Regions from separate parts of the Ruegeria sp. I1 genome, predicted to be linked through region 4. Evidence: riboswitches for the same ligand, from Rfam matches in the RefSeq annotation. Region 4 holds a riboswitch; each other region holds the start of a gene.
What was found. A riboswitch is a leader RNA that binds a small molecule or an ion and turns the genes downstream of it on or off. The one in region 4 is predicted to bind cobalamin.

Region 1: linked by a shared signal. The riboswitch ahead of ACR0DH_RS07305 (DUF1636 family protein) and the one ahead of ACR0DH_RS13030 (aromatic ring-hydroxylating oxygenase subunit alpha) in region 4 are both predicted to bind cobalamin.
Region 2: linked by a shared signal. The riboswitch ahead of ACR0DH_RS18935 (energy-coupling factor ABC transporter permease) and the one ahead of ACR0DH_RS13030 (aromatic ring-hydroxylating oxygenase subunit alpha) in region 4 are both predicted to bind cobalamin.
Region 3: linked by a shared signal. The riboswitch ahead of ACR0DH_RS05030 (DUF1636 family protein) and the one ahead of ACR0DH_RS13030 (aromatic ring-hydroxylating oxygenase subunit alpha) in region 4 are both predicted to bind cobalamin.

What each region holds. Positions count from the first base shown of each region.
Region 1 covers NZ_JBQFNM010000003.1:141,994-144,187, reverse strand. The annotation lists gene ACR0DH_RS07310 (ABC transporter ATP-binding protein) at 1-548, opposite strand, end outside; gene ACR0DH_RS07305 (DUF1636 family protein) at 545-901, opposite strand; cobalamin riboswitch at 1,000-1,216, opposite strand; gene ACR0DH_RS07300 (D-lyxose/D-mannose family sugar isomerase) at 1,275-1,940, opposite strand; gene ACR0DH_RS07295 (carbohydrate kinase family protein) at 1,960-2,194, opposite strand, start outside.
Region 2 covers NZ_JBQFNM010000012.1:77,871-80,064, forward strand. The annotation lists gene sseA (3-mercaptopyruvate sulfurtransferase) at 1-547, opposite strand, end outside; cobalamin riboswitch at 690-903, shown strand; gene ACR0DH_RS18935 (energy-coupling factor ABC transporter permease) at 959-1,636, shown strand; gene ACR0DH_RS18940 (CBU_0592 family membrane protein) at 1,652-1,921, opposite strand; gene ACR0DH_RS18945 (helix-turn-helix domain-containing protein) at 1,921-2,194, opposite strand, start outside.
Region 3 covers NZ_JBQFNM010000002.1:247,942-250,135, forward strand. The annotation lists gene cobW (cobalamin biosynthesis protein CobW) at 1-901, opposite strand, end outside; gene ACR0DH_RS05030 (DUF1636 family protein) at 905-1,279, opposite strand; cobalamin riboswitch at 1,363-1,568, opposite strand; tRNA gene ACR0DH_RS05035 (tRNA-Tyr) at 1,806-1,889, opposite strand; gene rlmB (23S rRNA (guanosine(2251)-2'-O)-methyltransferase RlmB) at 2,006-2,194, shown strand, end outside.
Region 4 covers NZ_JBQFNM010000006.1:159,652-161,845, reverse strand. The annotation lists gene ACR0DH_RS13035 (aminotransferase) at 1-670, opposite strand, end outside; cobalamin riboswitch at 892-1,095, shown strand; gene ACR0DH_RS13030 (aromatic ring-hydroxylating oxygenase subunit alpha) at 1,208-2,194, shown strand, end outside.

The DNA of each region.
Region 1 (2,194 bases), on a different contig from region 4:
TCGGCCACCAGCGACAGCATGTGCCCCTTGGCATCGGGGTCCAGATGATTGGTGGGCTCGTCCAGAAACAACAGCGAGGGGTTCTGCGCCAATGCACGCGCGATATGAGCGCGTTGGCGTTCGCCGCCGGAGAGCCGCTGCATCGGCTTGTCCGCCAGATGGGTCAGCTCGGTCGTGCGTAGAACGCGCGCAAGATCCATCTTGTGGTCTTCCGCCGAGCGGTCGCTCTGAATGGGAATCTGACCCAGCGCAACGTAGTCGCGCAGCTTTAGGCGGCCATCGGGCAGTTCCTGCTGACCAACAACCGCAATGGTCCTGGCGCGTTCCTGCGCAGACAGGCTGCGCAGGCTTTGACCGTTGATCCGTACGTCCCCCAGCGCCAGACGTTCGACCCCACAGAGCAGGTTCAGCAGCGTTGTTTTGCCGGCACCGTTCGGACCGGCGATGGCAAGGATCGCCCCTTCTTCCAAAGAGAACGAGACGCCTTGTAGCAACACATCGCCATTCAGGGCGTAGTATTCCAGATTCTCCGCGACCAGAAAGCTCATGCCTTACCCGCCTTTGGAAGACGAGGCAGACGTGCTAGAGTTTTGAACAGCAAGGCGGGGGGGCGATCCGTTGCGCTGGTCCAACCGCTCTCGCTGTCGCGGTACTGATGGGCGAAGGTGGCGATCGCATCCAGATCGGCGGTGCTTTGAATATCGCCAAACAGGTATTGCGCCTTGCCTTCGGCTTGCAGACCGATGGCCATGGGACGTTCGCATCCTGCCATGCACGGGATCAGTCGCGTAGCGAACCCGTCTGGCAGCGACGCGTCCAGCAGAATTTGGGCGGCGCTGGCTTCGATCTCACCCTGGCAGGTCGAGCAGATCAGCACAAAGTGATCAGCGTTGCGGGTCATTGCCACCCTCAACGCGCAGAACGCCCGTGTCGAAAGTGCCAGTCCCCAAAGGGCGCAAATATGCCATCAATCCTCCTTCCAGGACGCCCCGTCCCGGGTTGGTTTCACAGGTGATGGCAGGTCTCCTGACTTGCGGGTCGTTGCTTGGCCAACCTTCCCGGCCTTCTCGGGCCAGTGGTGATTTGGCGTCGCTCTCCGCTTACAGTTGCGGGGGCAGTTACGGACTTGGCCTGTTCCGATATTCCGGGGGCCGCACCGTATTCCCATTTTCATCCCGCACCCAAAGCTGCGGGAACCATCACAGGTCAGCTATTCTGGACAAGACACGCTTGTCAAGCAATCGCTGAGAGGCTCGGGTCAATCTCGGGGTAGATCAGTAATCCGCAACCAGCAGGAACTCGGCCTCGGTATCTTCGTCGATCGTGGCAAAGCGGGGAATGGGTTGTTCGAACACGTTATCGGTGCGGTCGTCGTTTACGGTTGAGACCTCGCCGATCAGGCAATCCCCACGCTCGGCCCAGAAGGCGTGCCAGATGCCGGGCATCAGGGTCACGCTTTCGCCGGGTTTCAGGCGCAGCAATTCGCCCGGAGTGATGCTGATATCGCATCCGTCGCTGGGCACCACAACCGGTGTGTCGCGGTCTACGCTGCCATCGGGGTTCGAGGCATAGATCTCCATCACCAGATCGCCGCCGCCCCGGTTGATGATATCCTCGGCTTTGACGATATGACGATGCATCGGCGACAGCTGCTTGTCGCGCGAGATCAGCAGTTTTTCTGCATAAAGCATCCCACGACCCTGGCTCAGATCGTTCTCATCCCCATTGCGCAGGGTGAACAGGAACAGGCCAAGCTCATCAAATTTGCCTTGCCCGTAGTCGGTGATGTCCCATCCCAGTCCCCGGGCGCGGATCGTGTCGGCCTTGGCGCTGCGCATCTGATCCGGAGACCAGTCGGCAAAGGGGGGCAGGATGAAACCGAAAGACTGGATAAAGGCCTGTGCATCGGTCTTGATGTGGTTGATGTCGGAACGTTTCATGTGACTTCCCTTTTTGGGACTAGAGCTCGTGCGCCCAGGGCGGGTTGGCCCCGGCACGCGATACGGTGACTGCTGCAACATCTGCACCCAACGCTAAAGCTGCACGCAGGCTTTCTTTTGTCAGATCGCGCAGCCCGGCTTTGGTCAGATGTCCGGAACGGTGAAGTTCCGCCAGCACGCCAGCGTTGAACGTATCGCCCGCCCCCACCGTATCGACAACCTGAACCGCTTTAACCGGTATCGTGGTTTCCGAG
Region 2 (2,194 bases), on a different contig from region 4:
CGGCGAAACGGGCGGCAACACGGGCATCGATAATCTCATGATCAGCCAGTTTGGCGGCCGCAGACACTTGTGTCACGTCGCGTACCAGATGGTTCTGCACCCGAACGGTCATATGCCGATCCCGGATCACCGGGGGCAGATCTTCAACCTCTCGCCCTTCGGCCTGCCATTTCGGCAAACCCCCGTCCAGAACGGCGATGTTCTCTTGGCCCATCAGGCGGAACAGCCACCAGACCCGCGCGGCCGACATCAGCCCGGCCCCGTCATAGACGACCACCTGATGACCATCGCCGACGCCCATCGCCCGCAGGCGTGACATGAACTTCTCGACCGGCGGCGCCATATGTGGCAAGTCCGAACGTTGGTCCGAAATGTCATCAATATCGAAGAAGCGCGCGCCGGGGATGTGGCCCGCATCATATTCCGCCTTGGCATCGCGATTCTGCGCGGGCAGATACCACGACCCGTCCAGAATCCGCAGATCCGGGTCCTTGATATGCGCGGCCAGCCATTCGGTAGATACCAGGGTTTTCGGATCGTCTTGCATCAAAGCCTCCCCTAAGCGAGTCTGAGTTTCCCTATATCCGAGCGGCCAAACGTGCAAGCCATGCCAAGGCCTGCACCCCCGGCGCGCTGACAATTTTTTCCAAACATACACGTTTGCCTGCTTGACAGGCGGCACCCCGTGCCAGACACCTGCCTGACGTGGTTTCCAATGGGGAATTCCCCCTGAGGAATGAAAAGGGAATCCGGTGCGACAGTACCTGTCAATTCCGGAACTGCCCCCGCAACTGTAGGCGGAGTTTCGCCCCATCATGGCCACTGACCGAGGCAATCGGTTGGGAAGGCCGGGATCGAAGCCAATCCGCAAGTCAGGAGACCTGCCATGTGCAAACCGGGCGAAAGCCCAATTCTTAAACCTTTCTGCCGTCGGGTGTGACGGGAAGGAGACTAAACTATGCATATCGAACCGGGCGTCGTAAATGGCGCCAAACTTGTCTTGAGCTACGCCACCGCAACTGGCGCAGGGCTCTATACCGCTAAACTGGCTTGGGACAGCCTCAAAGGCAGCGGCATTGCCAGCCTTGCCATTCGCTCAGCCCTGACCACCGGGCTGGTTTTCACCTTCTTTGAGGTGTTGCCGCACTTCCCGGTCGGGGTGTCGGAGGTTCATTTTATTCTGGGATCGACCCTGTTTTTGTTGTTCGGTGCGGCCCCTGCCGCCATCGGCCTGATCGCGGGCTTGTTTATTCAGGGGTTTTTCCTGGCGCCTTTCGACCTGCCTCAGTTCGGGATGAACATGACAACGCTGCTGTTACCGTTGTTTGCCTTGCAGGCCTTGGCCAACCGCATCATTGCGCCGAATACGGCCTATATTGATCTGAAGTATTCTCAGGCGCTTGCGCTGTCGACGGCCTATCAGGGCGGCGTCGTCATCTGGGTGGCGTTCTGGGCCTTTTATGGCCAAGGATTTGGTGCAGAAAACCTCGCCGCCGTTGTCAGCTTTGGCGCTGCGTACCTCCTGGTTATCCTGATAGAACCACTGGCTGATTTGGCCGTGTTGGCCGCAACAAAATCCATGCGGGATTTGGGCCGGATTGGGCTGTTCACACCGCGCCTTCACAACACTGCATAACTCTATTGCGCCGCGTTACCCAGCGCGGCGCAACCTGAAATGCTGAATAATCCCGATCACGCTAATGATGATCCAGAAGCCTTCAATCAACATTGACGCCAGATTGAAGTTCTGAAGCAGCGAATAGACAATCAAAACAGACCCCAGCAGGTTCACCACGGGAAACGCCAGATCTTCGGAATTCATATACCGCATCTGCGTGGCGAAATAGGCGGCAACCACGATCAGAGCCCCGAAAGAACCGATGGCGTCCACAATTGTCAGGCTGTTGAAAAACTCGCTCATCAATGAACCTTGCCGTTATCTGGAACATCTGGCTGTTGCGCATAGTGATGCATGTTCAAAAACGCCGCCCCTTCAGCACCTGCGCGATAGCCATGCGGGAGATCCGCTGCAAATCGCAGCCCCTGACCCGATTGCAAGGGCACCCAAGCCTCACCTTTCAGAATGTCCAGCGTGCCACTAAGCACAAAGACCTCCTCGGTCACACCAGCGGCATGGGCGGGGGACTCATGGCTTTGGTTGGGGGCGAGCTGGACGTGAAACGTCTCTGCCCCC
Region 3 (2,194 bases), on a different contig from region 4:
GCACCAGCAGGCGCATCGGCTTGCCTTGAACGGCGGCATAGCCTTTGACACGCAAAATGTTCAGCTCGGTGGCCAGGCGCTCGATCTTGGCGACCAAATCGGCGGGATCGGACTGTTCCGGCAACTCGACGATGGTGCTTTCGAAATCGTCATGCTCGTGATCGTGGTGACCGTCGTGATGCGACGGACGAGCATCCATGTCGTCCTCGGCTGCGGCCTCAAGACCCAGAACGACGCGCACATCCACGGCACCTTCGGCAACCTCAACGACGGGTAGCGGGCGAGGGGCCTCGGCGGCGATGATCTCTTTCGCTTTGGCCACGCCTTCGGGACCGGCCAGATCAGGCTTGGTCAGCAGGATGATATCGGCGCAGGAAATCTGATCCTCAAACACCTCGGATAGGGGCGTTTCATGGTCGATCGAGTCATCGGCGAGGCGCTGAGCATCCACCGCTGCCACATTCGGCGCAAAGCGACCGGCTGCGACGGCCTCGGCATCGGCCAGCGCGATCACACCATCAACGGTGATTTTCGAACGGATATCGGGCCAGTCGAACGCCTTCAGCAGCGGCTTAGGCAAGGCGAGGCCCGAGGTTTCGATCAGAATATGCTCAGGGCGCGGCTCCAGAGCCATCAGGGCTTCGATAGTCGGGATGAAATCATCGGCCACGGTGCAGCAGATACAGCCGTTCGCGAGCTCCATGATGTTTTCCGCCGGGCAATCCGGGATCGCGCAGGATTTCAGGATGTCGCCATCAACGCCAACATCGCCGAATTCATTGACCACCACCGCCAGACGCTTGCCCTGCGGGTTTTGCATCAGGTGCTTGACCAGCGTGGTTTTGCCCGAGCCCAGAAAGCCGGTGATGACAGTGACGGGAAGTTTTTCAAGAGTAGACATGGGTCAAGCTCCAATCGGGGGAATACGGGCCGCACAGTTTTTGCGGAAATGTTCAGGACGTTCGCGCCATTTGACCAAACCATCGTCAGTGGCCAAATACTTGGTCACACCTTCGATGATCGTTTCGACATGGTCGGTTTCGTTGAGGTTTTCGTAGACAAAAGTCCAACGCGCGGGCCCACCACGTAGCACGATGGAACAGCCCTGATCGCAATTTGACAGGCATTCCACAGGCTTTAGGTCGATCCCGTCTGGCACGCCGGCCTGTTCCAGCGCCTTATGCAGCAAAGCGCCGGGGCGCTGGGTGTCATCTTCGATTGCCAGGCCACGGCGGCATGTCGTGCAGACCAGCAATTCAACTGGTGCGGCTTTACTCATCTCTCTCATCCCCCTTAGTCAAATCTGGGGGACGGGGTTTCATGTGGGCCGATCCAAGCCCCACACCGGAACACCCCGTCCGGTTTCATCTTCGGGCGCTGGCAGGTCTCCCGGCTTGCGGATGTCAGGGTGTATACCCTGTCGGATGTCCTGCCTTCCCAGCCTTTGGCCAGTGGCTTTGGGCACCCTCTCCGGTCACGGTCGCGGGGGCGGCTGCGTTTGGCGGTAAACCCGTTGACGCATTCCCTTTTCATCCTCTTACGAGGACACCAACGGATCGGACATGCGGCACTGATACGGTGCTTGTCAAGCGTGTCGCCGACAACCGCAAGGTCGGGCGCAGAAAAACGACCTGTGGCGGTCGTTGGGCGGCATGTCAGGGCTTGGCTTGCGGCTTTCGAAAGGTTTAACAGCGACCGCTTCACTGAACCAAATGTTTGACGAATAACCAGACGGCTCTTCATAACAGCAGATACAGGCCAACGGCGGGGGCGTTTTGCTCGGGTATCTGGAAGCTTTGTGAGAGTGGTGGGCGACCCTGGAATCGAACCAGGCGTGCGTCTCCGCGAGGGAGTTACAGTCCCCTGCCACACCTTGCGGCCTGTCGCCCACTGTCAGGCGTTGCACCTGACGTGGAGGCGTGATTACTAGCGCACCAAAGGAGCGTCAACAGGAAAATACGGCATTGACGCAGGAAAGCGAATTCATGGCCCGGAGGCCCTCAGAATGAAAAAACCCAAGTGGGTTGTTGAAAAGGAACAGGCACGAAAAGCAGCAGCGGCCGAGACGGTTTGGCTGTTTGGTTTACACGCCGTGCGCGACGCCTTGATGAACCCCAAGCGCCAGAAACTGCGCCTGATTGTGACACGAAACGCGCGGGACAAACTGCTCGAAGCCATTGAATTCGCAGGGATC
Region 4 (2,194 bases):
CCTTGGACATGCCTGCCGTGCTGATCCCTTTTTCGTACAGGTCTGCGACTGCGGCGGTGAAGCCGTCGCCTGTCTGATCTGTTCCGCGATAGACCTCGTCACAAAGCAACCAGGCATCGACACCACGTGCGATTTCGACGATTTGTTCCAGCAATGTGCGATCCATCAGCGCCCCTGTCGGGTTATTGGGATTGTTGATCACAATCAGGCGCGTATCGGGTCGCACCATCGCCCGCAACTCGTCCAGTTCGGGCAAAAAGGCGTTTTCGGACCGCAGATGCAGCAGTTCGATTTCGGCACCAATGCTTTCGGGAATGGAGTAGTGCTGCTGATAGGTGGGTATCACGGAAACCACGTGATCACCACGCGATACCAGCGTCTGATGCACCAGAGAGTTCGCGCCGATGGTCCCATGCGTTGTTAGGATGTTATCCCGGCCCTGTCTGTCATACAGGCCACAGATCGCATCGCGCAGGCGTTCTGACCCTTCAATTGCGCCATAGGTCATCTTCATGGATGACAGATCGTTCAGAATGCTGTTGTGCTGACCCGCCATGTCGAACAGTTCGCCCAGCGTGATGGACTGGACGCAGGTCTCAGCCAGATTGAGTTCGCAGGTCGTCTCGAACTCATTCATCCACATCTCAACACCAAAGGGTCTGATTTCCATTGGGGCTCTCCTACTTTTAGCATTTGGGGCGATGGCACGTAACGGACGCACGGTTATGAAGATGTCTTATACCGCCAAACCAGCCAAGCGGAAGATTGCGGGTTTGTGCCTGAAATGTATCCCGGGGTTTTACTTCACAAACCCGGATCCGACCCGGACATCGAGATGTCTGTTTTGAAACTGAAAATGTCGCAAGTCTCTCAGCATATGAACTGCGCGACTCTATCCTGTGCATGTGAGGTGCCGCTGTTTGAGTCTCAGACAGCGGAGAATTGGGAAGCCGGTGAAATTCCGGCACTGCCCCCGCAACGGTAAGGAAGGTCAGGTTCGGCAATCAACCACTGGGACGAGGATCCCGGGAAGGTGTCGCAACCGGGCGCAAGCCCCTTTCAAGTCCGGAAACCAGCCTTGCAGATATGTCAAACCGCGGGTGGCGGTGGGGGCACATGTTTCGGACGTGATCCTCGCGCGCCTCCGGACGGTTCCTCCTTGTCATCTGCCCAAGCAATGCCGCGGGGCGCGGCAGGAGAGCCAGAAATGAACAGCATTCAAAGCCTGTTGGCACGTCGCATCCCTGATCACGCGCTCGAGCAGGCGTTTTATACAGACCCCCAGGTATTTCAGGCCGATCTTGAAGCCATCCACTATCGCGATTGGCTGTTTGCCATTCCGGCCTGCGAGCTGGTGAAAGCAGGGGACTACGTAACCTATACTGTGGGTGCCTACCGCGTTGTCATTGTGCGTGGTGCCGACAACCAAATCAGGGCATTTCACAACACCTGCCGCCACCGTGGTTCGATCATCTGCAAGGCTGCAAAAGGCAATGCGCCTAAGCTGGTTTGCCCCTATCACCAATGGACCTACGAGCTCGATGGTTCATTGCTGTGGGCGCGCGATATGGGGCCGGATTTCGATCCGAAACAGCATGGGTTGAAGACCGTCCATTGCCGTGAGCTTGCCGGGTTGGTTTACATCTGTCTTGCGGACAACGCCCCAGATTTCGACATGTTTGCCAATACCGCGCGCCCTTATCTGGAGCCGCATGATCTGGGCAACGCCAAAGTGGCTTTTGAAAGTTCGATTGTTGAGAAAGGCAACTGGAAGCTGGTTTGGGAAAATAACCGCGAGTGTTACCACTGCGGTGGCAACCATCCCGCGCTATGCCGCACATTCCCTGATGATCCTGCAGTCACAGGGATCGAAGGGGGTGAGACGCCGCTGCATATGCAAGCGCATTTTGACAGGTGCGAAGCCGCCGGGATGCCCTCGCAATTCTACCTGCATGATGACGGACAATTCCGTATGGCTCGGATGCCTCTGAAAGAAGGAGCGCAAAGCTATACGATGGATGGAAAATCCGCCGTGCGGCGCTGGCTTGGCCGATCGCCTTTTGCGGATGCAGGTGCGTTGTTGAAATTTCACTATCCAACCACCTGGAACCACTTTCTGGCTGATCATTCCATCGTGTTCCGCGTCACACCAATCAGCCCGACTGAAACCGAGGTCACAACCAAATGGCTGGTT